4 regions of the Exiguobacterium sp. LL15 genome follow, and region 2 is predicted to be linked to each of the others. Evidence: predicted binding sites of a transcription regulator. Region 2 holds the regulator's gene; each other region holds the start of a gene.
What was found. Region 2 encodes Rex, which represses fermentation and respiration genes when NADH is low (regulators of the CRP and FNR family bind a similar motif). Its sites were predicted from a motif close to TTGTGAAATATTTCACAA; they were not measured.

Region 1 (7,435 bases), 1.6 Mb from region 2:
CTTCGCCCGTATCGTCAAAAGCGACGAGACCAAAGGCACCATTTGAACTGGTTACGGCGTCAGCATAGATACCTTCGTCAAAATAACTGACCCAAATCCACCCTCGTTCATCGATTTGCATGTTTTGAATCCCATCATCTAAACAAAATTGATTGACTAGATTTCCCTGAACATCATAAATAAAGGCATTCGGCAACCACGTTCCGTCTACGTCATCATCGCAACGGGAAGCGACGAGTAACAAACGTCCATCCGGAAATCGATCGACGAGCGAAAAATCAATTTCGCTTTTTTTAACGATCGTCGTCTTACGCCAATCATCCTTCAATTGATGAATGGAAAGGACGTGTTCATTGCGTGCTTCGTCGAGGGTTTCTTCGACGATTAAAATATGTCCGTCGACGGTGATCCCGGTCGCGACAGGATGACCCGCCCGATAGGATGCAGTCAAACGACGTAACGGAAAATGAGCAAGTGGGGATGTGAGCATGGCAGGACCTCCTGTTTGTTTAAAAAAACAGTCCGTCGTCAGACAGACTGCTAGTTGTTCAAACCGTTCGTTGACGGCGTTTGTAGATGACATAGAAGATGATCAAGACGACGGCAGCGATTAGGACACCGTTCGTGTACGGTGCAGCCACTTCCTTGATCGAGCGCCAGTTCGTTCCGAGCGTTTCACCAAGATACAGGAACAAGATCGACCACGGAATGATCGCAAGCACCGTATAAAGAGAAAACTTCGTTTGATCCATCTTGGCAAGACCTGCCGGAATCGAGATGGCATGACGGACGACCGGGATGAAACGGGCTCCAAAGATGACGCCTTGTCCGTACTTTAAGAACCAACGCTCGGCTAGATCGAGATGATGTTCTGAAATCAAAACATACTTCCCGTATTTCAGGATAAGGGGACGACCGCCGTAGCGAGCGAACCAATATAAGAATAATTGCGAGAATAATCCACCGATGACGGCAGCGACGATGGCGAGCGGCCAGCCGATCGTTCCTTGAGAAATCATGAATCCACCATAAGAGAGGACGATTTCACTCGGTATGATTTCAATCATCAACCCGAGGGCGATGCCGAAATATCCGAGATCGGCAAGCGAAAGTAAAATCTGGTTGACGACTTGAGATAACACGTTAGACAACTCCTTTGTATCAGTTCATTCCTTTATTTTAGAGAACCGACGACGAAATGAAAAGGAAAAAAACGGAGACAATTCAAAAGACGGATTCGCGATGACAGCGAATCCGTCTTGTTTTTATAATACGACCGCAGCGATCGTACCGAAGATGAGTAATGGAATGTTGTAATGTAGGAACGTCGGAATGACGGTCTCCCGCATGTGATCGTGCTGACCATCGGCATTCAGACCACTCGTTGGTCCGAGTGTCGAGTCAGATGCTGGGCTACCCGCGTCACCAAGGGCACCCGCAGTACCAATGATTGCAATCGTCGCTTCTAAGCTGAATCCGTATTGGATGCAAAGTGGAACGAAGATCGCGGCGATGATCGGAACCGTCGAGAAGCTCGAACCGATTCCCATCGTGACGAGAAGTCCGATCAAGAGCATGATGAATGCAGCAACGAGTTGAGAGTCGCCCATCAACGCTTTCGAGTTTTCGACGAGCGGTTCGATATCGCCCGTCTTACGCAAGACGCTCGAGAAACCGTTCGCTGAAATCATGACGAAACCGATGAAAGACATCATGCGCATCCCACGTGTGATGACGTCATCCGCTTCACTGAAACGAACGAGACGAAGCAAGAGGAAAAGGATCAAACCAGTCGTCGCAGCTAAAATCATCGATTCCGTTTGCAACTGGACGATCAATGTCGCGATGACGACGACACCACTTAAAGCAAGCTTCGTTTTCGTGATGACCGGAATTTCATAATCTTCCGGTGCGATATCTCGAATCTCATACGTTCGTTCTTTACGATACGTGTACAGACCGATCAAGAGACCAACGACCATTCCGAGGGCTGGAATCGCCATCGCCTCGATGACGGAGGCTCCAGTCGTATCCAATCCGTTCGCTTCCAAATTCTTCAGTAGTATCTGATTGAGGTAGATATCCCCGAACCCGACTGGTAAGAACATATAAGGTGTAATGAGACCGAACGTCATGATGATCGCTATCCGGCGTCGATCGATCTTAAGCTGAGAAAAGAGACCGAGCAACGGCGGAATGATGATTGGAATGAATGCGATGTGGATCGGCAACACGTTTTGTGAACTGATCGCAAGCAAGAGAATCGCGAACAAGATGAATCCTTTTAATTTTTTGACGGAAGTGGCACTTGCGTTACCACGCGAACGCGCAATCAAAGAGTGAGCAAGTGCATCCGGTAAACCTGTTTTCGAGAGGGCGACGGCAAATGCACCGAGCATCGCGTAGCTAAGGGCGATTTCTGCTCCGTCACCAAGACCACCGGAGAATGCTTTTGTCGTCGCAGTCAGGTCAAGACCACCGACGAGACCACCAGCAAACGAACTGATGACCATCGCGAGCACGATGTGGACGCGGAAGATCGCTAAAATAAATAGTAAAAAGACGGCAAACAATACGGCGTTTATCATTCAGTAAAACCACACTTTCTTTTGTTATCACTGTACTATACTAAAGTATCTTACAGCCATGTTGGAATGCTGTCAAGAGTAAAAGTCTGACCTCGTAATCGAAAGATGAATGATACGCTTTTTAGCTCTCCACAAGAAGTTACATTCTGTTATACCCCGAAGCATGAAGTGAGAAGCGTTTTGATCACTGAAAATGACTCATACGAAAAACGTGCCATCCTTCTCCGTTACGAGAAAATATGGCACGTTATCTTTAAATTAAGACGGAGTAGAATATCCGAGTCTATTTGCGTTTCTTCTATAGAGAGTGATCAGCAATCGACGACAGAGAGTGATCAGCAATCGACGACGTCGAGCTTACCAGTACCCGGATCGATGACGAGTCCGTGGACGTTCGTTCCTGGCGGTAGTAATGGATGGTTCTTCACGAGGCTGACCGAGTGAGCGACGCTTTCTTGAACTGACGTGAAACCACGCAACCATTGATTCAAATCAACGCCAGATACTTCGAGCGTGTGAAGAATCTGTTGGTCGATGCCCCGATCCTTCATCTCGTTGATCATGTGGTTAGGATCAATCGTGCTCATGCCGCAGTCGTGGTGACCGATGACGACGACTTCTTCAGCACCAAGAGCATACAACGCGACGAGAATCGAGCGCATGACGGAACCGAATGGGTGCGATAGGATAGCACCGGCATTTTTGATGATCTTCGCATCCCCGTTCTTAAGACCAAGTGCGTGTGGGAGGAGTTCCGTCAAGCGGGCATCCATACACGTCAGGATGACGACCTTTTTGTCTGGGAACTTATCCGAGACGAACTGTTCATACTGTTTTTCGGCGACGAATCGCTCGTTGAAGGCTAGCATTTCCTGTACAACTGACATTCAAGTGTCCTCCTTTAGTGGTAGCTCTTAATATGTACCCCATATCAGAATACAAGATGATGAAACGGCTATCAAGTCAGGAAAATGCGAGGTGTGACAAATCGCACACATCCATGTACATGAAGCAAAACGATGAAAAAGAAGATTTCACAACAGTTGTAAACGCTATCAAAGGTGTGAGGGAATTCACAGGATGGTCATGCACAAAACAGGAAAAAGGGGTTATGATTGATTTGTGAAGGAAAGCACAAACTATTGAAAAACAGCTTGGCATTCCTGACATAATGGTTGGCAAATCAAACTCAGATTCGTTCCACGACAGGGAGGAAACCACTCATGGCTGTGAAAGAAAAAACAAAATCGACGGCAACGCCGGTCGAACAAGCGGTTGGACAAATCGTTGAAAAAGGGCAACGTGCATTACAAGAATTACTGACATTCGATCAAGAAAAAATCGACACGATCGTCCGGGATATGGCACTTGCTGGACTTGAACGGCACGTCGAACTCGCTCGTCTCGCGGCAGAAGAGACGGGACGCGGTGTCTTTGAAGATAAGATGATTAAAAATATGTTTGCGACAGAATACATCTACAACAGTCTACGTCATGAAAAAACAGTCGGGATTTTAGAAGAGGATGTCCAAAACGGCATCACCTATATCGCTGAACCCGTCGGTGTCGTCTGTGGTGTCACACCGGTCACGAACCCGACATCAACGACGATGTTCAAAGCATTGATTGCGATCAAGACGCGCAACCCGATCGTCTTCGCGTTCCATCCATCGGCACAACGGTGTTCCGTCGAAGCAGCGAAAACACTCCGCGACGCAGCCATCAAAGCAGGGGCACCGAAAGACTGTATTCAATGGGTGGAAGAACCATCACTTGAAGCAACGAAAGTCTTGATGAACCATGAAAAAATCGCCATGGTCCTTGCGACAGGTGGGGCAGGAATGGTCAAATCAGCGTATTCAACAGGTAAACCGGCACTCGGTGTTGGACCAGGGAACGTTCCGTGTTATATCGAACAGTCTGCGAAAGTCAAACGGGCAGTCAGCGATCTTGTTCTTTCAAAAACGTTTGATAACGGGATGATTTGTGCGTCTGAGCAAGCTGTCATCGTCGACCAAGAGATTTATGCGACGGTTCGTGCGGAAATGGAAGCACTCGGTTGTTACTTCTGTACACCGGAAGAAAAACAACGCCTCGAATCACTCGTCATCAAAACCGATACATGTGCCGTCAACGCGGACATCGTCGGGAAACCTGCGACATGGATTGCAGAAAAAGCCGGAATCGATGTTCCGGAAACAACGGTCATGCTCGTCGCAGAACTCGAGCACGTCGGAGCGGCAGAACCATTGTCTCATGAAAAACTCAGTCCCGTCCTCGGTGCGTACCGCGTCGCATCAACTGAAGAAGCGTTCACGATTGCAGAACAGATGCTTGAAATCGGCGGTCTCGGTCATACAGCCGTCATTCATACGACGAACGATGACTTGATGACAGCGTTCGGACTCCGCATGAAAGCCTGCCGGATCCTTGTCAACAGCCCATCTGCTCATGGCGGAATCGGTGATCTGTACAACGAGTTGACACCATCACTGACACTCGGTTGCGGATCATACGGGAAAAACTCTGTTTCTGAAAACGTGACAGCGAAACACTTACTCAACGTCAAAAAGGTGGCGAGACGACGCGTGAACATGCAATGGTTCAAGGTCCCTGAAAAAATCTACTTCGAAAAGAACTCCGTTCAGTACTTGCGGTCGATGACTGACGTCTCACGTGTCATGATTGTCACTGATCCAACGATGGTACAGTTCGGGTATGCCGATAAAGTAATTCAAAACTTACCACAGTCCGTCAGTTACCGGATCTTCGACCAAGTCGAACCAGATCCATCGGTGACGACTGTTCAGACGGGTGCTCAAGCGATGCGTGATTTCAAGCCTGACTTGATTATCGCCCTCGGTGGTGGTTCGGCGATGGATGCTGCAAAAGGAATGTGGCTCTTCTACGAACAACCGAACGAAACGTTCTCGAACTTGCGTCAAAAATTCCTCGATATTCGCAAACGGGCGTATCAATTCCCGACACTCGGTCGTCAAGCGAAGTTCGTCGCGATTCCAACGACTTCGGGTACGGGTTCAGAAGTAACACCGTTCACCGTCATCACGGATAAAGAGAAAAACGTCAAATACCCGATTGCTGACTATGCATTGACACCAGACGTCGCAATCGTTGATCCGGAATTCGTCATGACCGTCCCGGCTTCGATCACTGCTGATACCGGAATGGATGTCTTGACGCATGCGACAGAAGCATACGTCTCGGTGCTTGCGAACGACTACACGGATGGACTAGCACTCAAAGCAATCAAGATGATCTTCGACTACTTGCCACGAGCATATGCTAACGGATCAGACGCCGAAGCACGCGAAAAAGTGCACAATGCGTCAACGATGGCAGGGATGGCATTTGCGAATGCCTTCCTTGGCATCAACCACTCGATCGCACACAAAATCGGTGGCGAATTCCACACACCACACGGTCGGACGAACGCGATCCTGATGCCACACGTCATTCGCTATAACGCATCACGTCCAACGAAACTAGCAGCTTTCCCGAAATATGAATCATTTGTTGCTGATGAACGGTACGCGGACATCGCGCGTTACCTCGGTCTTCCGGCAGCAACGACGGAACAAGGGGTCGAATCCCTCATCCAAGCCGTTGCCGATCTTGGACAACGTCTCAACATCAAGATGTCATTCAAGGCGCAAGGCATTCAAAAAGCAGACTTCGAGGCAAAACTCGATAAGATGGCAGTCGATGCCTTCGAGGATCAATGTACGACGGCGAATCCGAAGATGCCGCTTGTCGCTGAGTTACGGACGATCATGGAACAAGCATACGAAGGCATCTAAATAGAGAAAAAAATACCATGGCACCTGATCGTTCAACCGGCTTCTCATTCTGAGAGGTCGGTTTTTATTTTGGAAATCAGTGGAGACAGTCAGAGAAAAGGTGGGATATAATGGCTGTTGAATGAATTTGATGTTTTTGGTTTCGCTGTAGCAGGAATATTCAAACATCAGACATAAAAAGGAGGAAATGGGATGGAGTCAAGGCAAGAAAGGAAACAACGACGGTTTTCCGTCTGGGATGTCCTGTTTGGCGTCCTTATCGGTCTCATCTTTTTCGGTGTCATCTATGGCGTGATGGCATTTTTGACTTCACAAATCACTTCATCCTCAGACTATCAGGATCTCGTGACGCAGATGCAACAGGCGGATGTCTCCTGGAAAGATGCAGACATCACGGTGTCATTGATGCTACTGTTCGTCGGTGGGCTGTCGATCACGATGCCGAGTGCGGTCCGGGAAGGGATCATCAATCAGGTACTCGACGCGAGTTCTGCTGGTGATGTCTTATCGTTGTTTGGGATCGACTTAAAACAGGTCCTCGCACCACTTACGTTCGATGTCTCTTACGGCACGTTACTTTATTCTGTCTTTGGCATCGGTTTAATCGTCCTGTTATTTTTAGTATTACGGATTAAGGCAAGTCGTCTTGGGTGGACGATTCGATCGGTTAGTTTCTTCTTAACCGTCGGGATCATCTGGTTCGTCCTTGCCGGACGCGGAAACGACGTGCCATTCCTCTCGTTACAAGACGGCTATGCGATGAGTGGCATCTTACCGCTTCTCGTCGTCAGTTTGCTTGGTTGGATGGCGTTCTTCCCGCAAAAGTTATCCGGTCTGACAGCTGCTGGACGTGCCAGCTTACTGATTTTGATGCTCGCAAGTACGCTTCAACTCGTCTTTACGGTACAGGACGAAGCGGAATATGACGGCGATTCTTCACTACGGACGGCATTGACCGTCGCGAGTCTGAACGCCGGAAGTGGCGGGATGTACGACTGGATCCACGGCGGTCAAGTCGTGTATCAAGCA
Region 2 (7,435 bases):
CCACTTGCTTACGGTGAAAGTGAGCTTAAGCGGACGGACTTAACACTCGTCGATAGTGACGCAATCGAAGTACCCGGAATCGCGGAAGCGAAAATTCGCTTCGAGATGCGCTTGACGCAACACGTCGAGCTAGAAGGTGCCGATCTTCTAATCGGGGAAGTGCTGCGCTATCACGTTGCAGATGAACTCGTCGAGTCGTTCCGAATTGACGCGGCAGGCTTGAAGGCTGTCGCTCGTTTAGCAGGGAATGATTATGCGACGATCGGGAAGACGTTTACGATTGCCCGACCGACGAAATGATCGAAGTGTGAATGCCTGACTCATCGTATGATTCGTTTTGATTCAAACAAAAAGGAGTGGAGAGACCGGTCTAACTACCGGAATCTCCACTCCTTTTTTCATGTCGTTCATCTGATTCATCAAGGCTGCGGATCGATTTCGTTTGAAGAGGCTTCAAGTCCATGACGTTTACTGTACTGATAGCCATCGAGCAAATAAAAGACGATTGCGAGTGCCCATATTCCGACGCAGCTGATCAAGAAAGCGCTGATTGGAGAGACACTACCGTAATACGATAAGATCAACGGATCATTGAGTTCGACGAATAGCTGTATCGTCAGGAGCGTACAGCATAATCCCGAGAGTAAACTGATGAAGAGCCCACTCCATGTCTGGATGACGAGACCGATCATGCAGGAAATCAAGAGGAACAAAGGAAGTGCAGCATTGAAGGCATCTGGACGAATAAAGACGGATACATAATCGGCATATAACGGTACGAAATAGAGAACACCGGATAGTAATCCTAAGATGAGATTGATGAAAAAGCTCTTCGTCCGCATCAGTGTTGGTTCTCCCATCGTTCCATTAATTCGAGCAAATCGACATCAATCTGATCACGTTCTGCCGAAAGTGCCGTTGCTTTCGGAATGTCATTGAAGACTTCCGGTTCGCAAAGCAACTGTTCGATCTCCGCTGAACGCTGTTCGAGCCGCTCAATGTCTTGTTCGAGTTGTTCGATTTGCTGACGGCGCTTGCGCTCTTCCTTCTGCGCTTCTTTATCGATCGTCTTCGATGCCGTGACTTTTGCTGCTTTTGCTTCCTCGGCTTCAAGACGAGCGATTTCTTCTTGCTCCGCCTTCTTCTCCGTGTAGTACGAATAATCACCGAGGTACTCTGTCACGCCGGCTTCACTCATCTCGATGACGCGGGTCGCGATCCGGTCGATGAAGTAACGGTCGTGAGAGACGAATAGTAGCGTTCCTTCATAGTCGACGAGCGCATTTTCGAGGACCATCTTCGAATCTAGATCCAAGTGGTTCGTCGGCTCATCGAGGACGAGGACGTTCGTCTTCCGGAGTTTCAGTTTCGCAAGCGCGAGACGTCCGCGTTCGCCACCAGATAACTCATGGACGATTTTGAAGACATCGTCACCGCTGAACAGGAATTGCCCGAGGACAGACCGGACTTCTTGTTCACGCATCAAGGGCCATTCGTTCCAAATCTCATCGATGACGCGGTTCCGGTCATTGAGTTCTGCCTGCTCTTGATCGTAATATCCGATCGAGACGCCAGTTCCGAAACGGAAATCACCGAAGAGGGGGCGTAAGCGACCGACGAGGACTTTTAAGAGCGTCGACTTTCCGATGCCGTTCGGTCCGACGAGTGCCAGTGATTCACCGCGTTGCAAGCGGAACGTGATGTCTTTTGAGACAGCTTCTTCGTAACCGATCGCCAGTTGATTGACTTGAAGAACGTCGTTCCCGCTCTGTTTTTCAATCGGGAAGGAAAGGACCGTGCTACGCTCATCGCCATCTGGTCGGTCGAGTCGGTCGACCTTCTCGAGTCGCTTCCGGACACTTTGGGCACGTTTTGTCGTCGTCGCCCGAGCGATGTTGCGTTGAATGAAGTCCTGCATCTTCGCGATCTCTTCTTGTTGCTGTTCGAACTGTTTCATTTCTTGATCGTACAATGCCGCTTTTTGTTCCAAGTACTTCGTGTAGTTACCGGTGAATTTACGGCAGACATTGCGTGACAGCTCATAGACGACATTGACGACTTGGTCAAGGAAGTACCGGTCGTGCGAGACGATTAGGACGGCGCCACGATAACCACCGAGGTAACTTTCGAGCCAAGCAAGCGTATCGATATCGAGGTGGTTGGTTGGCTCATCGAGAATGAGGAGCTCTGGTGCTTGCAGGAGCATCTTCGCTAAGGCGAGACGTGTCCGTTGACCACCGGATAACGTTTGGATCCGGCGCGAATAATCGTCCGGATAAAAGCGCATGCCGTGCAGGACGGAGCGGATATTCGCTTCGAACTGATAACCACCCGCTTCTGAGAAGTCGTGTTGCGCTTGATCGTACGTCTTTAGGAGACGATCGTACGCGACCGGATCGTTCAAGATATGCTCCATGCCCATTTCGATTTCCATCCGGCGTAGTGTTCGTTCTTGTTCCTGCAAATGTTCAAAGACGGTCAGCATCTCGTTCCAGATCGTCTCGTTCGATTCAAGACCACTGTCCTGCGCGAGATAACCGATTTTGACATCTTTACCTTTCATGATGTCACCCGAGTCATGACTGAGTTCGCCAGCAATGATTTTGAGCAAGGTCGATTTACCGGCACCATTTCGTCCGACGAGCGCAATCCGGTCGCGCTCTTGTACTTCCAATTTGATATTTTCTAAAATCGGCTCAACGCCGAATGATTTCGAGAGTTGGTTGACTTGTAAGAGTATCATTTCCATCCATCCTTCCACCCTTTAGTCTATCACGAACAAAAGCGCGAGGTCCTGCGGAATATATTATTTGTGACTCTATGTGAAGTGGTTTACAATCAAGAAGAGTAGAAAGCTTTTTGCAAAGATTTGGGTGCCACGATGGATGTGGCCGAAGGGGGAACTGCAGGATGAATGGACCAGACACAAAAATTCCACAAGCGACAGCAAAACGGTTGCCGCTATATTATCGCTTCATCCAAAGTTTATACAATTCAGGCAAGCTCCGCGTCTCTTCTGCTGAGTTAAGCGAGGCGGTGAAGGTTGATTCAGCAACGATTCGTCGCGATTTTTCCTACTTTGGGGCATTAGGGAAGAAGGGGTATGGATATAACGTTCAACATCTCTTAACGTTTTTCCGCAAAACCTTGAATCAAGATGAGGTGACGAATGTTGCCTTAATCGGGGTCGGTCATCTCGGAACAGCGTTTGCAAATTATAACTTTTTAAAGAATAATAGTACTCGGATAGTCGTTGCGTTTGATGCGGACGAAGAGAAGGTCGGAACAACGACGCATGACGTTCCAATCTATCATGTTTCGGACATGAAAGAACAAATCGAAGCGAATCAGGTCGATGTTGCCATCTTGACGGTTCCATCCCAGTTCGCGCAGTCAGTAGCGGATGAGTTAGTCGAGTATGGTGTGACGGGCATCCTGAACTTTACGCCCGCGCGGTTGAACGTGCCAGCGAGCGTCCGGGTCCATCACATCGATTTATCGATCGAGTTGCAGTCGTTAGTTTATTTCATGAAGCATTATTCGCAATCAGCTGAAGGAGTGAAATCATAATGGAAAACCTTATCCCGTCAACTATAGCATTCATCGGACCAGGTAGCTTAGCACTAATCGGTGTCGTCGCATTAATCATCTTCGGACCGAAGAAGTTACCTGAACTTGGTCGTGCTGCGGGTCAGACATTGAAAGAGTTCAAGAGCGCAACGAACGGTATCATGGACGACGATAAAAAGGATGAACCGAAAGAGAAGTGATTGAATCATGGCGATTGATCAAGAACAAAGCGTGACGTCGCATCTGGACGAACTGCGTAAACGGATCGTCTGGTCGCTTATCATCGTCGTCGTCCTGTTCGCTGTTGCATTTCCGCTCGTCCGACCGCTCGTTCGCTTCTTGCAAGCGGACTTAAAAGAGCTCGGTATCGGTTTGAATGCCTTCAACGTCGCAGATCCTTTAATGTTGTATTTGAATCTTGCGTTCATCATCGCAATCGTGCTGGCATCGCCGTTCTGGATGTATCAACTCTGGGCATTCGTCCGCCCTGGTCTGTATGATAAGGAGCAAAAAGCGACATTGACGTATATTCCGGTCATCTTCTTTCTATTTTTGGCTGGTGTAGCCTTCTCATACTTTTGGTTGTTACCTTTCTTATTAAAAGTTTCGACTGAACTAGGGAAGGAACTCGGAATCGAACAAGTCATCGGAGTTGAGAACTACTTCAGTTTCTTAATCCGATTAACGATTCCGTTCGGTCTTCTTTTCCAATTGCCGGTCGTGACGATGTTTCTGACACGTCTTGGTCTCGTGACGCCAATTTTCATGCGAAAGAATCGGAAATATGCGTACTTTGCGCTGTTCGTCGTTGCGGCATTGATCGCACCGCCGGACGTGACGTCACACTTGATGATCTCGGTCCCATTGTTCGTTCTCTATGAAATCAGCATCTTGATTTCTGCGCGGACGTACAAAAAGGTCTTGGTCCTCGAGCAACAGGCAGAGCTTGAACGACAGGCGGATTTGATGCGTGAATTGAATAAATGAATCGTGAATTCCTTCCGATAATTTTGGAAGGGATTCTTTTTTATGAAAGCGTTATTTTTATATTGATAAAGCAGTTAGCGATGCGTATACTAAAGTTAATTCATGGGGGCTTAGCTCAGCTGGGAGAGCGTTTGGCTGGCAGCCAAAAGGTCGTCGGTTCGATCCCGATAGTCTCCACCATATTCGTACACTTCAAACTCTTGAGCATTCAAGAGTTTTTTGTTGTTTTCAAAATATGGAAATGCAATATAAAGTGTCAATAAAAACAAATAATTATATAAAACAGACAGAACTGAATTGTTTATTTCCATCTATTTCATTAAACTAAATATACAGAATTTTCGTTTAACTGTTTTGTTGGTAACATCATTATAGTTTTTTAGAAAAGGGGAAAAGAAGTATGAAGAAGGAAATCGCACTCTTGGCAGCTGTCTTGATGACATCTTCCAACTTGGTCAGTGCTCAAGGAGCACTGTCCTCGCAAGATAAGGCAAGCGGTCAAAAGCCGCACGCCCTCTCACTTAAGAAAACAGGACAGGAGAAGGTGTATAAGCAGTCTGACAAGGTCCGTGTCGTCATCGAGATGGAGCAGAAGCCGGCGATTCAAATTGCGCAGGCACAAAACAAGCGGTATAGCACATTGAGCAATGCCGAAAAAGAGTCGATTAAAGATCGCCTCGTAAGTGTCCAAAAATCAGTCAAGTCAGCGATCGCTAAAAAATCGATTCCCGTTACATATAAGGAAAGCTTCACGACCGTCATTAACGGATTCAGTGGTGAAGTCAAGTTCGGCGACATCGAAGACATCAAACAACTCGACGGAGTCAAGAGCGTACATATCGCCCATGAATACGCGCGACCGAAAGCCGATAAAGGTGCAAAACCAGATATGTTATATAGCAAAGATATGGTTAATGCAAAAGAAACATGGCAGGACTACGGCTTCAAAGGGGAAGGGACAATTGTAGCGGTCATCGATACGGGGATTGATCCGTCGCATAAAGATATGGTGTTGAGCCCAGAGACGAAGATTGATTTGACTTCTTCGAAGGTCGAGAGTGCTAAAGAAACAAAAGGACTAAAAGGTAAGTATTTCACGGAAAAAGTTCCATACGGCTATAACTACGCTGATCACGATAGCGAAATCCGTGATTTAGGTGCAGGTGCATCGATGCACGGAATGCACGTAGCGGGTACGGTCGGTGCTAATGGAGACGAAGCGAACGGTGGTATCAAAGGGGTCGCACCGGAAACACAACTCCTCGCGATGAAAGTATTCGGAAATGATCCAGGCATGCCATCGACATTCAGTGATATCTACATCAAAGCGATTGATGATGCGATCGCCCTCGGAGCGGATGTCATCAACATGAGTCTCGGTTCGACGGCATCATTCGTCAACGCAGATGATCCAGAGCAACGGGCGATCGTCAACGCGATGAACAACGGGATCTTATGTGCGATCTCTGCTGGAAACTCGGCATTCACAGGACATGGTGCAGGCAATCCGTATACAGCGAATCCTGACATCGGTGTTGTAGGATCTCCAGGGTTGATCAGCCAAGCGCTACAAGTCGCATCGCTAGAGAATACGAAATTAACGCTTGAAGGTATGGCACTGACGATTGACGGACAGGATGCTGGGTATTTGGCGTACCAAAAACAGGACTCGCCGAATCCGATTAAGGTATTCAACAAGGAGAAGCAAGACGTCATTTATGTCGGCGATGGTCAAGCATCGAACTATCAAGGAAAAGATGTCAAAGGAAAAGTTGTCTTTGTTGTGCGTAACGGCAGTTTCAATTACGGTATGATTCAAGCAGAAGCTGAGAAACAAGGAGCAGCCGGTGTCATCGTTCGTGGACGAGTCGATCATGGGGATTATGTCAGCATGGCACTTAACAATCCGACGATTCCGATGGTGACGCTCAGCATCGCGGATGGGAATGATCTTGAAGAAAAAGCGAAAGCAGGAAAAGCAATTGCTGTCACGTTCGATGGAAAAGCGGTCTCAGCAGATAACCCAGTAGCGGGCGAGATGTCTGATTTCACGTCATGGGGTGTCACACCAAATCTTGATTTCAAACCTGAAATCACGGCACCGGGTGGAAAAATCTACTCGACGCTCAATGATAACGAATATGGCGTCATGAGTGGAACATCGATGGCAGCACCACACGTCGCCGGAGGAACGGCACTTGTCATGCAACGAATCGCGAAGGATTTCAAAGTCGATGGTGCGACACGCGTTAAACTCGCGAAGAATATCCTCATGAACACGTCACGTCCACAGCTTGATAAAGGGCAGTATAATGCTGAAGCGAAAACTGGTAGCTTCTATTCACCACGTCGTGAAGGTGCTGGTTTAATGGATCTACGTGCTGCGATGAAAACACCAGTCGTCGTTACGGAAACGAAATCGGGTGAAGGAAAGGCTGCACTCAAAGAGGTCGGCGAAAAATTCACATTCACGCTCGATTTGAAAAACTATAGTAGCGAAAAAGTGACATATCAATTAGCCGGAACGGTACAATCGGATCTCGGTGCAGAAGGAACGAACTTCCTGGAAGCCAACAATATTTATAAGAAAAACTCAGTGGATGCGGTCGATCCGAATAAAGGAACGTTCCCAATCTCATTCGCAGTCGGTTCGAAAAAAGCAAGTTCTGTCTCCATCAATCCGAAGAGCTCAACGAAAGTAAGTGTATCGGTCGATTTGAAAGATACAGTCGATTGGGCAAACGGTCTTCCACTTGAGCAAGTCTTTGAAAATGGCTACTTCGTTGAAGGTTTCGTTCGTTTAATCGATACGAAGAGTAAAAATCCGGAATTGACAGTGCCGTACGTCGGATTCAAAGGAAAGTGGGATCAGGCACCG
Region 3 (7,435 bases), 790 kb from region 2:
TGAGCGTTATCCGCATGTCCGTGTTCAGCTCGTCACGGGATGGTCCAGTGAGATGATGCGTCATATGTTAGAGGAACATTTTCATATCGGGATCATTCGTGGAAACCCGGACTGGAAAGGTGTTAAAGAACGTCTTTTCTCGGATCCGCTCTATTTAGTCGATAGTGAGTTGACGTCAATCGAACAGTTACGCGTGACGGATCGACCATTCATCCAGTTCAAGAGTGATTCAACGTACTATCAAGAAATTTTAGAATGGTGGCAAGATCGGTTCGCAAGTCCACCATCGCGGACGCTGGTCGTCGATCAAATCGAGACATGTAAGCAGATGGCTCTACATGGAATTGGATTTGCGATTTTACCCGAGTCGACGATCCAACAATCAAATGAAGTCATGCAGCTTCCGTTAAAAACATCGTCCGGAAAGATATTAAAGCGAGATACATGGATTTTGTCTACGGAATCGATGCTTGAACTAAAACAAGTTCAAGCATTTTGGGACATCGTAAAAGAAGAAGGAGGAAGTCAGTCAGATGGAATACGCCATTGAAATGCGGCGCGCGCTTCATAAAATACCAGAACCAGGGTTCAAGGAATTTAAGACGCAAGCTTTTATATTGGAACAAATTCGTGCTTATCCACCAGATCGTGTCACGTATGATACGTTTGAAACGGGAGTTTTCGTTCGAGTGAAAGGATTGACTGGAAATCGGACGATTGGATACCGGGCAGACATTGATGGGTTACCGATTGAAGAAGCGACAGGTCTTCCATTTTGCTCGGAACATCCAGGCTTCATGCATGCCTGTGGTCACGATATGCACACGTCGATTGCGTTAGGGTTGATGAAACGAATCATTGAATTGCCGGTCATGGATGATGTCGTCTTTTTATTCCAACCAGCGGAAGAAGGTCCGGGCGGGGCAGAACCGATGATTAAAAGTCCGTTGTTTGAAAAATATCGTCCAAGTGAGATGTATGGTCTTCACGTCGCACCGGAGTATCCAGTCGGTACGATTGCAAGCCGTCCCGGCGTCTTGTTCGCGAGTGCTCGAGAAGTCCATATCACGATCTATGGTCAAAGTGGTCACGCGGCCTTTCCTCATTTGACGATTGATACGGTCGTCGCGCAAGCAGCCTTGATCATGCAATTGCAAACAATCGTCAGCCGATCAATCAATCCGATGAACTGTAGCGTCATCACGATCGGAAAGGTCGATGCCGGGATTCGAGAAAACGTCATCGCCGGTAGAGCAGTTCTTGACGGTACGATGCGCGCACTCAATGGAGAAGACATGGAAAAACTGGAACGACGCGTTCGTGACATCATTCGAGGAATCGAAGCTTCCTTTGGCGTCAAGATTGATCTGCAATTCGGAAATCGTTATTACGAGGTCGTCAATGACCGACACATCGTTGATAAATTTTCATCATTCGTCAAGATGAATGCGAACTACATTGAATGTGATGCAGCAATGACAGGAGAAGACTTTGGATTCATGTTGAAGGAAATTCCAGGGATGATGTTTTGGCTTGGAGTCGACAATCCGACATCTGGACTTCATCAACCAACCTTGAATCCAGATGAATCCGCTATTCCATTTGTGATTGATTTACTCGATCATTATTTACGAGAATATGTTTAAAAAGTTTTATGAAATAATAAAGGACATTAAGCTTTCCCTTTCGAAATCAAGAATGGGAAAGCTTTTTATATATGTAAGAATAGGAGTTTTCGAACATTTTGTGAAAAAAATCACGTGCACATGTGAACAATTTGTTACATCAAACATTATAAACAGACATAAAGGGTTATGTTCTCTATGATACGGTTATAGACCATATAGAGAAGTATGTTTTAGGAAGAGGGGGCTATATACATGTTCAATGATCCCGTATTGCTCAGTCGATTGTTGACAGGGCTCACATTAGCGTTTCACATTATATTCGCGACGATTGGTGTCGGGGTACCGCTCATGGTACTCGCAGCTGAATTCATCGGTCTGAAACGCAAAGATCCGGATTATATTTTATTAGCAAGACGGTGGACGCGTGGATACGTCGTTACCGTCGCAGTCGGTGTCGTGACAGGGACGGCCATCGGATTGCAATTATCACTACTTTGGCCGTCACTCATGCAAGTAGCTGGTCAAACGATCGCACTACCGCTATTTATGGAAACATTCGCATTCTTCTTTGAAGCGATTTTCCTCGGTATTTATCTGTACACGTGGGATCGGTTCAAAAACCCATGGTTACACTGGTTGATCGGGATTCCGGTCGTCATTGGTGCGACAGCATCAGCATTCTTCATTACGACGGTCAACTCTTTCATGAACTCACCAGAAGGATTTAAGATCGTCAACGGAACGCTAACGCAAATTGAACCATTAAAAGCAATGTTCAATACAGCAACACCTACAAAAGCAACACACGTCATCGTATCGGCTTATTTAACAGTCGCCTTCATCTTGGCGGCAATCGCGGCGTTCCACTTACTCCGCAAAAAAACACTCTCAGCAGCGGAAACAGCGTATCATAAAAAAGCACTTCGCTTAACGGTCATGGCTGGATTGATTTTTGCCTTCTCGACGGCACTTGTCGGGGACTTCTCAGGGAAATACTTGGCGAAATACCAGCCAGAGAAACTCGCAGCTGCTGAATGGCATTTTGAAACGACAAGTGAAGCCGAGTTGATCTTCGGTGGGATACTTGATCAGCAAGAAGACGGCAGTTATGAAATCAAGGGTGCCGTCAAAATCCCATATGCACTCTCAATTCTTGCGGGTGGAGCTCCAGATACAGAAGTCATTGGTCTAAATGAGTTCGCAAAAGAAGATCAAGCACCGCTGATCGTTCACTATTTCTTCGATATCATGGTTTCGATTGGTATGTATTTGGCTGCCATCTCTGCCTTGTTCATCTTGGCATTCCGTTTGAAAAAATTAAATCCTTATAACAAATGGATTTTAAGAGGTGTCTTCATCGGTGGACCTCTGGCGATGATTTCAATTGAAGCAGGTTGGATGTATGCTGAAATTGGTCGTCAACCTTGGACACTGTACGGCATCATGCGGACAGCAGATGCGGCGACGACATCAACTGCTGTTGGTCCGATGTTGATTCTATTCAGTGCCTTGTACTTGATGCTCGGTACGATTTGTACAGTCGTATTATTACGGATGTTCAAGAAAAACCCGGTTGGAAAAGAACTTCAAGAACTTGCTGAAAACCACCACGCACGTGGGGAAGCTATGTTCGTGGATGATAACAAGTAAGGAGGGAACGATTTGGACGTTCAAACACTAGGAATTACGGTCCTTTGGACTTTCCTGTACGGATATCTCATCGTTGCCTCAATTGACTTCGGTGCTGGATTTTACGCCTTTTATTCAAAATATACGAAGCGGGATCATTTAACGAATCGATTGATTCTTCGTTATCTCTCACCAGTGTGGGAGGTAACGAATGTCTTCTTCGTATTCTTCTTCGTCGGATTAGTCGGGTTCTTCCCGGATACCGCTTACTATTTCGGTACGGCACTACTCGTGCCAGCCTCGATCGTTCTCGTATTGATTGCGATTCGTGGTAGTTTCTATGCATTCGCCAATTATGGATCAAATGACAGCATGTTCTATACGTTCTTATATGGAGCAACTGGTCTATTGATTCCGGCGGCGATGTCAACGACATTGACGATCAGTCAAGGTGGATTCATTCGTAAAACGAATGAAACGGTTGAGTTTTTAGGAACAAAATTATTTACGAACTTTTACTCTTGGTCGGTCGTAGCACTCGCTATCGTATCCGTCCTCTATATCAGTGCGATGTTCCTCTTGTTCTATGCAGATAAAGCGAAGGATGAAGGGGCTACGCCATTGATTCGTAAGTGGGCGCTCTTCTGGAGTGGTCCGACGATTCTAGTCTGTGCACTCGTCTTCTTTGGATTGAAAAATCAAGCGGCATGGCACTATGAGAACATCTTAAACGGGAACTGGTGGTGGTTCGCTGCTAGTTTCATCTTCTTCCTCGTTGCGGTGACACTCGTCTACATGAAGAAGAATTACGGAATTGCTTTCGTCGCGGTCATGCTACAGTATGGAGTGGCATGGTTCGGTTACGGTTATACGCACTTACCATATATCTTGTATCCATATATCGATATCAACAAAGCGGTCGTTAACGAAACAATGGCTTCCGCACTCGTCGTTGTCTTCATCTTCGGACTCTTACTCTTGATTCCGGCGTTGTACTTGATTTTACGACTCTTCTTGTTCGATAACGATTATGTACGTGGGAAATCCTCAAAATAATGGATGAATAAACGCCTCTGCGAATCGCAGGGGCGTTTATAGTAATTTTAAATTGAATCAGGTACACTACTAAGGAAGAGCGATTGTGAAGGAGAGTTGTGAAAATGAATGGAGAGTTTGCAGTAATTGGACTAGGGCGCTTTGGTGGCTCGATTGTCCGTGAATTATCGAAAAATGGCTATGATGTCTTAGCGATTGACTCCGACGAGGAGCGCGTCAATGAATTCATGGGAATTGCGACGCATTCCGTCATCGCGGATACGACGGATGAGAACGTCTTAAAGAGTCTAGGAATCCGAAACTTCGATCATGTCATCGTTGCGATCGGGGAAAATATTCAAGCATCCATCTTGACGACATTGATCTTAAAAGAGCTTGGGGTACAATCGATTACTGTCAAAGCGACGAACGATTACCACGAAAAAGTATTACGAAAAATCGGAGCAGATTTCATCGTTCACCCCGAACGGGATATGGGAGTCCGGATTGCAAATGGTTTAATGAGTTCAAATATTCTTGACTATCTCGATTTATCTCAAGAATTTTCGATCGTTGAAATTAAAGTCAGTGATCGGATGGCAAAACAAACATTGATTGACCTTGATCTACGGAGCAAATACGGAGCGAACGTCGTCGCCATTAAACGTGGAGAAAACGTTCTGATTTCTTTACAAGCTGATGAAATGATTGAAAAAGGGGACTATCTCGTCGTCATTGGTGAAAATGAGGATCTCGACCGTCTAGAGCGTGCGATTCATAAAGTGAAGAACTAAAAAAAGCTGAGGCGTGCCTCAGCTTTATATTTACTTAATTAAATGAGTTGGAATTCTTTTAATCCGTGTGCGATACCGTCCTCAAGGATGGGTTTCGTGACATAGTCAGCGGCAGCTTTCGTTTCTGGAAGTCCGTTGCCCATTGCAATACCCGTTCCGACGTAGCGAAGCATCTCTAGATCGTTTAAAGCATCACCAAATGCAAAGGTATCTTCGCGGCGAATATTCGTCAATTTCAGGAATTGTTTGATCCCTTCTGCTTTCGAGGAACCGACATTGATGACATCCATTGCATGTGGGTGCCAACGAATGAAATCAAATGCGTCATAGCGTTTAACATAATCGCTCTCTTCTTCAGCTGTGCAGTAGACGAGTGTTTGGAAAACATCATGCGATAAAAATGCTTCTTCATCGTGAACCGGTAACGGCATGTCAAGCTCTCCGAGTGAATCAACGACATGAACGTCATTCGATTTCGTCGTGAAGCCTTTTGTTTCACCGAGATAGACAAGTGTATGTCCGTTTTCACGTGCTTGTTGTGTCAACTGTGTCAAATCCGTCTTCGGTTGCGGACGTTTGTAGATGATTTCATTTTGATGAACGACGATTTGTCCGTTGTAACCGATGATCGTATCGATGTTGAGCAATTCACGGATTCCAGACAACATCGCAGGTCCACGTCCGGTTGCGAGCGCTACATATACACCGTTTTCTTGAAGCTTACGAATTGCCTGTTTTGTTGATTCCGGAACAAAATGACCATCATGCAATAAGGTTCCGTCGATATCGAAAAAGACGACTTTCTGATTTGCCATGGTTTCACCTTCTCTTTTTATTTGGTCGAAATGACCTTTTCATGAGAAAGTATAGCATAACCAAAAGCGTGTTGCCGGAAGGGAACATGCCGAATAAGGATGAAAAATAGTCCATGTATCGTGTATACTGTACTAAGGACAAAAAACAATGTACTGATAAGGAGTTGCTAGGCATGATTTTTAAAGTATTTTACCAACCGCTTCGTTCGGAAGCACCTGTTCGTGAACGGACAGAAACAATGTATGTAGAAGGGGAAAGCATTCGTGACGTGCGATCAACGATTGACCACCTCAAAGATATCAACATCGAGTTCATCCGCGAAGTCAGCGGAGAATTTTTGACATACGAACAACAACATCCTGATTTCAAGGTTGCGACGTTCGAATGAAGTTCGTCAAAAACCATCAGGCCGCCGTTTTCGCACTCGGTGGACTCGGGGAAATCGGGAAGAACACGTATGTCGTTCAATTCCAAGATGAGATCATCGTCATTGACGCGGGTGTCATGTTCCCAGAAGATGAATTACTTGGAATCGACTATGTGATTCCAGATTACACGTACTTGATCAAGAACAAGGATAAGGTCAAAGGCGTCTTCATCACACACGGTCACGAGGATCACATCGGTGGATTACCTTTCTTGCTTAAGCAAGTCAATTTACCAATCTATGCAGGTAAAATCGCCATGGGACTTATCAAAGTAAAATTAGAAGAACATGGCTTGCTTCGTAATGCAGAACTTCATGAAATCGATGAGGATTCGATCATCAAGTTCCGCAAAACAAGCATTTCGTTCTTCCGTACGACGCACTCGATTCCGAATTCGTTCGGTGTCGTCGTCAAAACACCACAAGGGAACATCGTGCATACAGGGGACTTCAAGTTCGATTTCACGCCAGTCGGAGAGCCGGCTGATCTAGCGAAAATGGCTGAACTCGGTAAAGAAGGCGTATTGTGTCTTCTATCGGACTCAACGAATGCGGAAGTAGAAGGGTTTACGATGAGTGAACGCGTAGTCGGTGAAACGATCTCAGACATCTTCCGTAAAGCGGAAGGACGGATCATCTTCGCGACGTTTGCGTCGAACATCTATCGTCTGCAACAAGTCGTCAATGCTTCTGTAGAAGCAGGACGGAAAATCGTCGTCTTCGGACGTAGCATGGACAAGGTCATGATGATTGGTCAAGAACTTGATTTCATCAAAGCGCCGAAGGGTACGATCATCGAGCCGAACGAGATGAAACGTTATAAATCAAATGAGTTGACTATCCTTTGTACGGGTTCACAAGGAGAACCAATGGCTGCACTTAGCCGTATCGCAAACGGAACACATCGTCAAATCTCGATCATTCCGGATGATCTCGTCATCTTCTCTTCGTCACCAATCCCAGGAAACGTCGTTTCTGTCGGAAAGACGATCAATCAGCTGTACAAAGCTGGCGCAGATGTCATGTACGGTAAACTAAATGATATCCATACATCAGGTCACGGTAGTCAACAAGAGCAGTTGCTCATGTTACGTCTATTGAATCCG
Region 4 (7,435 bases), on a different contig from region 2:
ATCGATCGATGCCCTTCAAGTGTATAGACTTGATTGACGTCTAGACCGTATGCTAGCAGCATTTCGAGTAACTGCTGACGATTTTGACACGTGACGAGTGTTTGGAACAGACGATCGACTTCGACGAGTGGTTGTTTCATTTCAAGCGCTATTTTTAAATGAGCAGGTGAATCCTGCTCTAGCGCCCGCTTAATGAATTGTAAGGCCTGTTGTTCCGCATCGTTCAGTTGGGCAACATATGTCCGAAACATTTCGATGTCAAGTTCCCGGAAGGCTTGTAACGCCGGTGCAATTGATTGATTTTTTATAAAGGGTTTCCACATGATTCCCTCGACCTCCTCATTCCAGTATCTCTTCGTAGTGTACGCAATATCCTATCGTCTTGAAAGCAAAAAATGGAGAATCTTCCGTCGTTTCAGGAAGATTCTCCATTTTTTATTTTTTACCGACTTTTAAATGAGCGTTTCGAAAGACGGCATCTTGTTTTCCTGTCTTTTCAACACTTGTTCCGACAGACCCCAGGTATTCGATTTCATCCTTTGGTTGAATGAACTCGTATGTGATGGCAGGTTCGCCCCGAAGTCGAACGTGTATGATTTGTCGATGTCGTAAAGAGAATGATGCGCGCACTTCAAGAAAGGCGGAAGCTGATAAATCATGTTGCCGCTCTAAGATCGTCATCAACTCTTTTTCAGAGTCACGATAGTTCCCCTGCAATTGAGCATACGAAATACCGACTCCTAAAGATAGGATACCAATTAGACTAAGAGCGAAAATGACCAGCACTTTCTTCATGACTGATCCACCTCCGAAAAAGTTCATTCTACTTATTCATCGGTTCATCGATCGTCGACGTGAAGTCTTTTTTTGAATCCTTTGCGTGAAACTGCATGTCCACATGTGGAATATCATCTTCTAAATAAGGGTCGGATACGGTTTCGAAACCAAACGATCCGTAAAACCCTTCTAGGTGTGCTTGTGCCTGTAAGTAGATCGCAGCTTCTTTCTGCAAATGCACCATCGCTCTCTCCATCATTTGTCTCGCTAACCCAACCGATCGGTGAGCATGGTGAACAGCTACCCGTCCAATCGCGACTCCTTTTGTCGGGTGATCGTACATCCGAAGACATCCGACGATTTGACCACTCTCACTCCGGACGATTAGGTGTGTCGCTTGTTGATCTTGATCATCTAGCTCCGGATACGCGCACTCCTGCTCGACGACGAAGATATCCGTCCGTAATTTCAAAAGTGCATATAAGGTATCAGGTGTCATGGAGTGAAAAGACGCGAAGTTAAATTCGTACATAAAAACTCTCCTCTTTAGTTACGACAAAGTCGTGATAGTTGTCCAGCGTAAATCGTGACAGGAATGCCTCTAAACACCGTATCTTTTTCCCAGTTCAGTCCGTTGGCACGAGCGACGTTTTGCGAAGCATGATTATCGGGATGAATGATCGAGATGATTCGATCATGCCCTCGATTGAACGCCTCCATCATTAATTGTTTTGCTGCTTCACGACCATAACCGACTTTCCAGTGCTTTGGTTCGAGCCAATAACCGACCTCTAACTCTTCTTTCCCATCGACTTCCTGCATCAATAATCCGGCGAAGCCAATCGGTTCATTCGTTTCTTTTATGAACAACAGTAAAAAACCAGTTTGTCGCTCATCCGAGTATCGCTCCAATTGCCGTTCGAACCACTCTCGTGCCTCATCTTCACTCAAGGCAATGCCTCCATTGATATAACGCATGACTTGCTCATTTTGAACAAGTGACTTATAAAAACTGAAATCCTCTTCTTCAAACGGTCGCATCCATAAACGTTCACTTTCCATCGTCATCGCCTCCTTCTATACTTCTCTTTTCCCGAGTTCTTTTCGCTTCATTCCTCTTCCTGCCCCTGCTTTCCTTGTGACATTTTTCATTACTAATCGATGACATTCACTCCCTAGTGCTTGCAATTCCCGGCATAAGTCGGTATTTTGGGAACAGTATGTTGAACAACGACCGCACGATTAATGTTAAAATATATTTTGAGCGCATGAGCGCTGGTAGGAATTCATGAAAAGGACTGAGACCATAATGACTGAACAAGTAATGACGGGACTGTATGAAGGCATTTCAAAAGAGTCCGTACTAATCAATGAACCTTTAAAATATCATACGTATACAAAAATGGGAGGAATCGCGGATTTATTCATCATTCCAACCTCTTATGAAGAAACGGCTTTTGTCGTCCGATATGCTTACGAACAAGGTATTCCCTTGACGTTGCTTGGAAACGGATCGAATCTTGTCGTACGTGACGGCGGCATCCGCGGCATTGTCCTCTCCTTTGAGAAGTTAACCGATATCTCGGTTGAAGGACATGAACTCGTTGCTCAAAGTGGTGCAGCAATCATCGAAGCGTCTCGTGTAGCTTACGCGCATCAGCTCAGCGGTCTTGAATTCGCTTGTGGGATTCCAGGAACGATTGGTGGCGCATTGATCATGAATGCGGGAGCATACGGTGGTGAAGTCAAGGATTGCCTCCATAGCGCTACTGTATTGACACGACAAGGAGAACTGTTGAACATTTCGCATGATGAACTCGAACTGGGATACCGGACAAGTTGCTTCTCGAAGAAAGAATACATCATCCTCGAAGGTCGATTTGCCTTAACAGAGGGTGACCCAGCACTAATCAAGGAAGTCATGGATGATTTGACGCATAAGCGAGAAACGAAACAACCACTCGAGTACCCTTCTTGTGGTAGCGTCTTTAAACGTCCAGAAGGCTATTTTGCAGGGAAGCTGATTCAAGATAGCAACTTACAGGGAACACGCATCGGTGGCGCTGAAGTGTCCAAGAAACACGCTGGTTTCATCGTCAACGTCGAGAATGCGTCAGCATCCGACTATATCGCGCTCATTCGTCATGTCCAAGAAACGGTTCAAGAAAAATTCGGTATCTTACTTGAGACAGAAGTGAAAATTATCGGTGAAGAAGCATAACAAGAATCTTACAAGAAAAGGTGAGCTCCGTATTCGGACTCACCTTTTTGTTCGTTTAGATTGACCAGTTTCCGTCACGCATGACTGATTCACGCGTTCCGTCTGCAAGTTCTCCTTCAATCGATAGATCCGCTGATCCAATCATGAAGTCGACATGCGTCATCGAGTCGTTCGCGCCTTGTGCTTCTAGTTCTTCTGCTGAAAGGCTAGGACCATTTTCGAGACACGTCGAGTACGCACGACCAATCGCTAAGTGGCATGAAGCATTTTCATCAAACAATGTATTATAGAATAGGATACCCGAGTCAGAAATCGGCGAACGGTGTGGCACGAGCGCAACTTCTCCAAGATAACGTGCACCTTCATCAAGTGAAATCAAGTCATCTAATGCTTCTTGACCCTGTTTCGCTTCCGCTTTAACGATTTTTCCGTTCTCGAACCAGAGTGTGAACTCATCAATCAAGTTCCCACTATAGCTAAGCGGTTTTGTGCTCGAGACGTGTCCGTTGACTCCTGTCTTTTTCGGTAACGTGAACACTTCTTCTGTCGGCAGATTCGCGATGAAATCAACACCATCTGCATTCGGACCACCGCCACCTAACCAAACATGACGTTCTGGTAATTCGATTGATAATTCTGTTCCTGGAGCTGTGTAGTGCAATGTTTTGTATTTCTTCTCTGTCAGGAATTTTGCTTTTGAACGCAGATTATGATCATGATCCGCCCATGCAGCGACCGGATCCGCTTGATCGGCACGTGTAGCCTTTAAAATAGCTGACCAAAGCTCTTCAACAGCATTCTCTGAATCAGGGAATACTTTCTTCGCCCAGCTTTCAGAAGGTGCTGCTACGACACACCAGCTGACATTGTCACTCATGACGAACTTCCGCCAATTAGCAAGAGCGACACCGGCTGCTTTATTCGCACGTGCGATTCGGCTCGAGTCCACGCCATTCAATAAATCCGGATCTTCACTGACGACCGATAAGAACGCTGTCTTTTCTTCTGCCAGTTGGTCGTAACGTGCTTTTAACCAATCCGGGAACGTATCAAACGACTCTTCCGGTGCATCGAAATAACGGATTTTCGTCATCTCATCATCTGACCATTGTACATATACTTGCGTAGCTCCTACTTCGTAGGCGACACGCGTGATTTCACGAACGAGCGGCAAATTTTCGATTCCTGCACGCACCTCGAGTTGTTGTCCTGGTTGTAGATTAATTCCCGTACGCACGGCTAAAGACGCGTATTGTTGTAATTCTGCTTGTGTCGGCATTATGTAATCCCCTTTCTTGTATCTTTATTTTCACGAAATAGTTGCAATTTTGCAAGAAATAAGGCGAAACTAGAAAGAGAAGAGAAGGAGGCATCACCATGGAATTCACACCCGGCGATTTTAAATCGGCTTATACGTATTTTCACCGACAGGCACTCGACCTCGTTGGTGATGAAAAAGCACAGCAAGAATTGTTAGTTCGAGCAGAAATCGGACTTGCGCACTTGACGCAAGATATCGCGTCTACAGAAAGCTCGGACATCGAACGCGAGGCAGAACTCGTCCTTTATTTTCAATTAAAACAACTGCTTGAAATGCTTCGTGCTCTCTATCAGAAAAAATTCGAAATGCATGCGGAGCAGGAACAATTGTTATTGACGGCCGTTCTGTACTTTACGTCTCCTGTTGACGCCTTACCGGACGATAACGTCCTCGGGCTCTTCGATGATGCACAAATCGTCGAGACGATTTACGAAGAACTGGCTGCAGACGTCGATCGCTTTCAACATATGGAATGAATGAAAAAAGCAGCTGTCGCGACAGCTGCTTTTTGATTATGCATTTTGTTTCGAAGCAATATGAACAGGTGTCGTGGATTGACGTGATTCATCTACTTCTAATTTTTCTTTATTCAGCCACGTATAGATCATTCCCATGAAGACTGCTCCACCAATGATGTTTCCAGCTAAAGCTGGCAACAGGTTATGCATCGCTCCGGCAAATGTGATCGTATCCGGATGTGGTACGACTAACGCAATGGAGAACAAGGCCATATTGGCGATGACGTGATCAAATCCAGATGCGAAGAAGACTGCGACCAGTACCATCATCATCATGATCTGCGCCAACTCATTCTTCATGTTCTTTGGAATGAAAATCGCTAAACAGACCATCCAGTTACAGAAGATAGCTCGTGTGAAGATTTCCCACGTCGTATGGTGGATCTTCGTTTCTGAGACAGAAAATAACCAGTTGTTCATACCAAGCTCTTGGATGATTCCTGTTTGAGAAAAGAGTAGCGCAAATGCTAATCCTCCAAGTCCATTTCCAATCAGACAGATCAACCAGACCTTCATCGTATCCATCTTCGTCGTATAGCCGCGCATCGTCGCCGTCGTGAAATACATCGTATTTCCTGTGAACAGCTCTGCCCCACCGTAAACGATCAGGACGAGTGCCACTCCGAAGGTCAGTCCACCAACAAGTGTCGCAACAGGTGACTCCGCCATATATAGACCGTTAATTGCTTTTAAGGTAAAAATAATTGCAAATCCAATGAAAATCCCTGCTAGCATGGCACGAACTAAGTACTCGAGAGGACGCATTTGTAGCATGCGCGTCGACTTGATTGCTTTATTCCGTAATCCTTCTAATGCTTCTACCTCGTTCATCGTAGAAACCTCTCTTTCTTTTGTTCAATACTTCACAATGTTTGTTCATTTATTATCATACTTCCATCTTAAAAGATGTTCAAGTATTGAATAGACCTGTTTTATCGTTTTTATAAAAGAACGAGATGTAAACGATAACATTGTGTCGAGATTGTGAAAAATGCCTTTTCTTGCTTTATACAACTAATTAGTTTGAATTCGTAGTCGTGATGCGAAGCGTTCAAAGAACGTGTTTCGCCTTGATGCATCGAGCACATAACCATCAATGACGACCCGATTAAAGCGTCTAGAAGAGGAAGTAGCTCGTTCAATATCGGTCGGAGTGTAGGCGTCGAATGTTTTTCGGTCCATCGTAAAATCTGCACCTGAATACGGATCCGTGTAGTGAATTTCGAGATCGGTCAAATCAGGAATCGTTGAAAATAAAACAAGCGTATGATGCATCAGCACTTTAGATAACCGAGCTTTCAAAAAATCCTGATTCACTTGTAGTGTCCCAGTATCGGTACCAATCCAGGCTTGTCGCTCTTTTCCTGTAACCTCATAAACAAGCCGCAACGATTCCCCTTCGACATCTACCTGTTTTAATTCTGATGAGAACGGAAGTTGTTCGGCTAATTGACGAACCGCTACCGTATTCATCATCGAAGCACCCACTTGTCTCGCTACGAGATCTCCATCATGCCAAATAGACGTTCGATTTTCTTCATCCGATGGTTGAAAAATGCGAATACCAATTAGTATTACTAAACAAATACAACCAATAAGCAAGAACGGTTTTTTCATTTTCATCACCTTCCTAAAAAAACGTACCCTTTTTCATCTTTTTTCATAAGAAGGGTTGAAATTTTATGCATATGGGCGTACTCTTGCAGGCAGATACTCACAGAAGGAGGAGCATGAGGTCACTCATCATATTGCCATGACTACAACACACCCACAGAAAAAGAGAGTTGAAAAAATTAGTTTTTTAATCATCGGTACATTGCTTTATTCCCTTTACATCAGTTTACTACTATCTCCAAATGATATCGGATCAGGCGGTATCATGGGGATCACACTCATCATCCAAGAGCTCTTCCACACGCCAATCGGTTTAACGCAATTGCTTTTAAACATCCCACTCTTCCTTTTAGGTTTTCGTTTTCTGCGTAAACGGTTCATGTTCTTATCCGGCATCATCGTCGTTGCTTCCTCTTTTTTAATCGACTGGATTCCGACTCAAATTGTTCCGGAATCTTTAAATGATCCGCTCGTCGCCTCCATCTTTGCCGGTCTAGTCTCTGGACTTGCGATGGCATTGATCTTCTTCGGTGGTGCTTCAACTGGAGGGCTTGATATTCTTGGAAAGTTTTTCTTCGCTCGTTTTCATAACTGGCCACTTCCTCGCATATTTCTGATGCAAGATCTTGTCATCTACATCCTTGTTTGGTGGGTGTTTGACTTAAAACACGTTATGTACGCGCTCATCATGAGCTTCGTTCGCGCCAAAGCCCTTCAGACGGTTTACAGTTTCTATTCTGCTTCTAAGCAATGTATCATCATTTGTGAGAAAGCAGATGAAATCAATGAAGTCATTACAAAAGAACTCGGTCGTGGTGTCACGATTCTCGATGCACGTGGAGGATATTCCAACCGAACGAAAAAAATGGTCTATGTCGTCGTTCAAAATAATGAAATCGTCCGTTTGCAAGAGATCGTCTCTTCCGTTGAGCCAAATGCATTCGTTACATTCTCAGAAATTCATACGGTTTTCGGAAACTATAA

Region 1: the regulator Rex is predicted to act here: its motif matches at 3,709-3,726, upstream of adhE (bifunctional acetaldehyde-CoA/alcohol dehydrogenase).
Region 3: the regulator Rex is predicted to act here: its motif matches at 1,745-1,762, upstream of NOM72_RS03860 (cytochrome ubiquinol oxidase subunit I).
Region 4: the regulator Rex is predicted to act here: its motif matches at 5,689-5,706, upstream of NOM72_RS14880 (formate/nitrite transporter family protein).

The regions. Positions count from the first base shown of each region.
Region 1 is NZ_JANFNX010000001.1:1,625,996-1,633,430, reverse strand. Features, by position in the region: gene NOM72_RS08575 (hypothetical protein) at 1-490, opposite strand, end outside; gene uptA (undecaprenyl phosphate transporter UptA) at 549-1,142, opposite strand; gene NOM72_RS08565 (Na+/H+ antiporter family protein) at 1,266-2,585, opposite strand; gene NOM72_RS08560 (beta-class carbonic anhydrase) at 2,924-3,475, opposite strand; gene adhE (bifunctional acetaldehyde-CoA/alcohol dehydrogenase) at 3,812-6,406, shown strand; gene NOM72_RS08550 (hypothetical protein) at 6,599-7,435, shown strand, end outside.
Region 2 is NZ_JANFNX010000001.1:5,893-13,327, forward strand. Features, by position in the region: gene NOM72_RS00050 (flavin reductase family protein) at 1-300, shown strand, start outside; gene NOM72_RS00055 (hypothetical protein) at 420-860, opposite strand; gene NOM72_RS00060 (ATP-binding cassette domain-containing protein) at 842-2,743, opposite strand; gene NOM72_RS00065 (redox-sensing transcriptional repressor Rex) at 2,911-3,570, shown strand; gene NOM72_RS00070 (twin-arginine translocase TatA/TatE family subunit) at 3,570-3,770, shown strand; gene tatC (twin-arginine translocase subunit TatC) at 3,778-4,557, shown strand; tRNA gene NOM72_RS00080 (tRNA-Ala) at 4,662-4,737, shown strand; gene NOM72_RS00085 (S8 family serine peptidase) at 4,958-7,435, shown strand, end outside.
Region 3 is NZ_JANFNX010000001.1:792,876-800,310, forward strand. Features, by position in the region: gene NOM72_RS03850 (transcriptional regulator CcpC) at 1-550, shown strand, start outside; gene NOM72_RS03855 (N-acetyldiaminopimelate deacetylase) at 534-1,646, shown strand; gene NOM72_RS03860 (cytochrome ubiquinol oxidase subunit I) at 1,881-3,278, shown strand; gene NOM72_RS03865 (cytochrome d ubiquinol oxidase subunit II) at 3,291-4,313, shown strand; gene NOM72_RS03870 (potassium channel family protein) at 4,418-5,086, shown strand; gene NOM72_RS03875 (Cof-type HAD-IIB family hydrolase) at 5,125-5,901, opposite strand; gene NOM72_RS03880 (DNA-dependent RNA polymerase subunit epsilon) at 6,075-6,290, shown strand; gene rnjA (ribonuclease J1) at 6,287-7,435, shown strand, end outside.
Region 4 is NZ_JANFNX010000004.1:108,766-116,200, forward strand. Features, by position in the region: gene NOM72_RS14845 (hypothetical protein) at 1-323, opposite strand, end outside; gene NOM72_RS14850 (hypothetical protein) at 436-795, opposite strand; gene NOM72_RS14855 (GNAT family N-acetyltransferase) at 824-1,276, opposite strand; gene NOM72_RS14860 (GNAT family N-acetyltransferase) at 1,324-1,839, opposite strand; gene murB (UDP-N-acetylmuramate dehydrogenase) at 2,087-2,998, shown strand; gene NOM72_RS14870 (aminopeptidase) at 3,054-4,277, opposite strand; gene NOM72_RS14875 (YkvA family protein) at 4,376-4,795, shown strand; gene NOM72_RS14880 (formate/nitrite transporter family protein) at 4,832-5,668, opposite strand; gene NOM72_RS14885 (hypothetical protein) at 5,852-6,463, opposite strand; gene NOM72_RS14890 (YitT family protein) at 6,591-7,435, shown strand, end outside.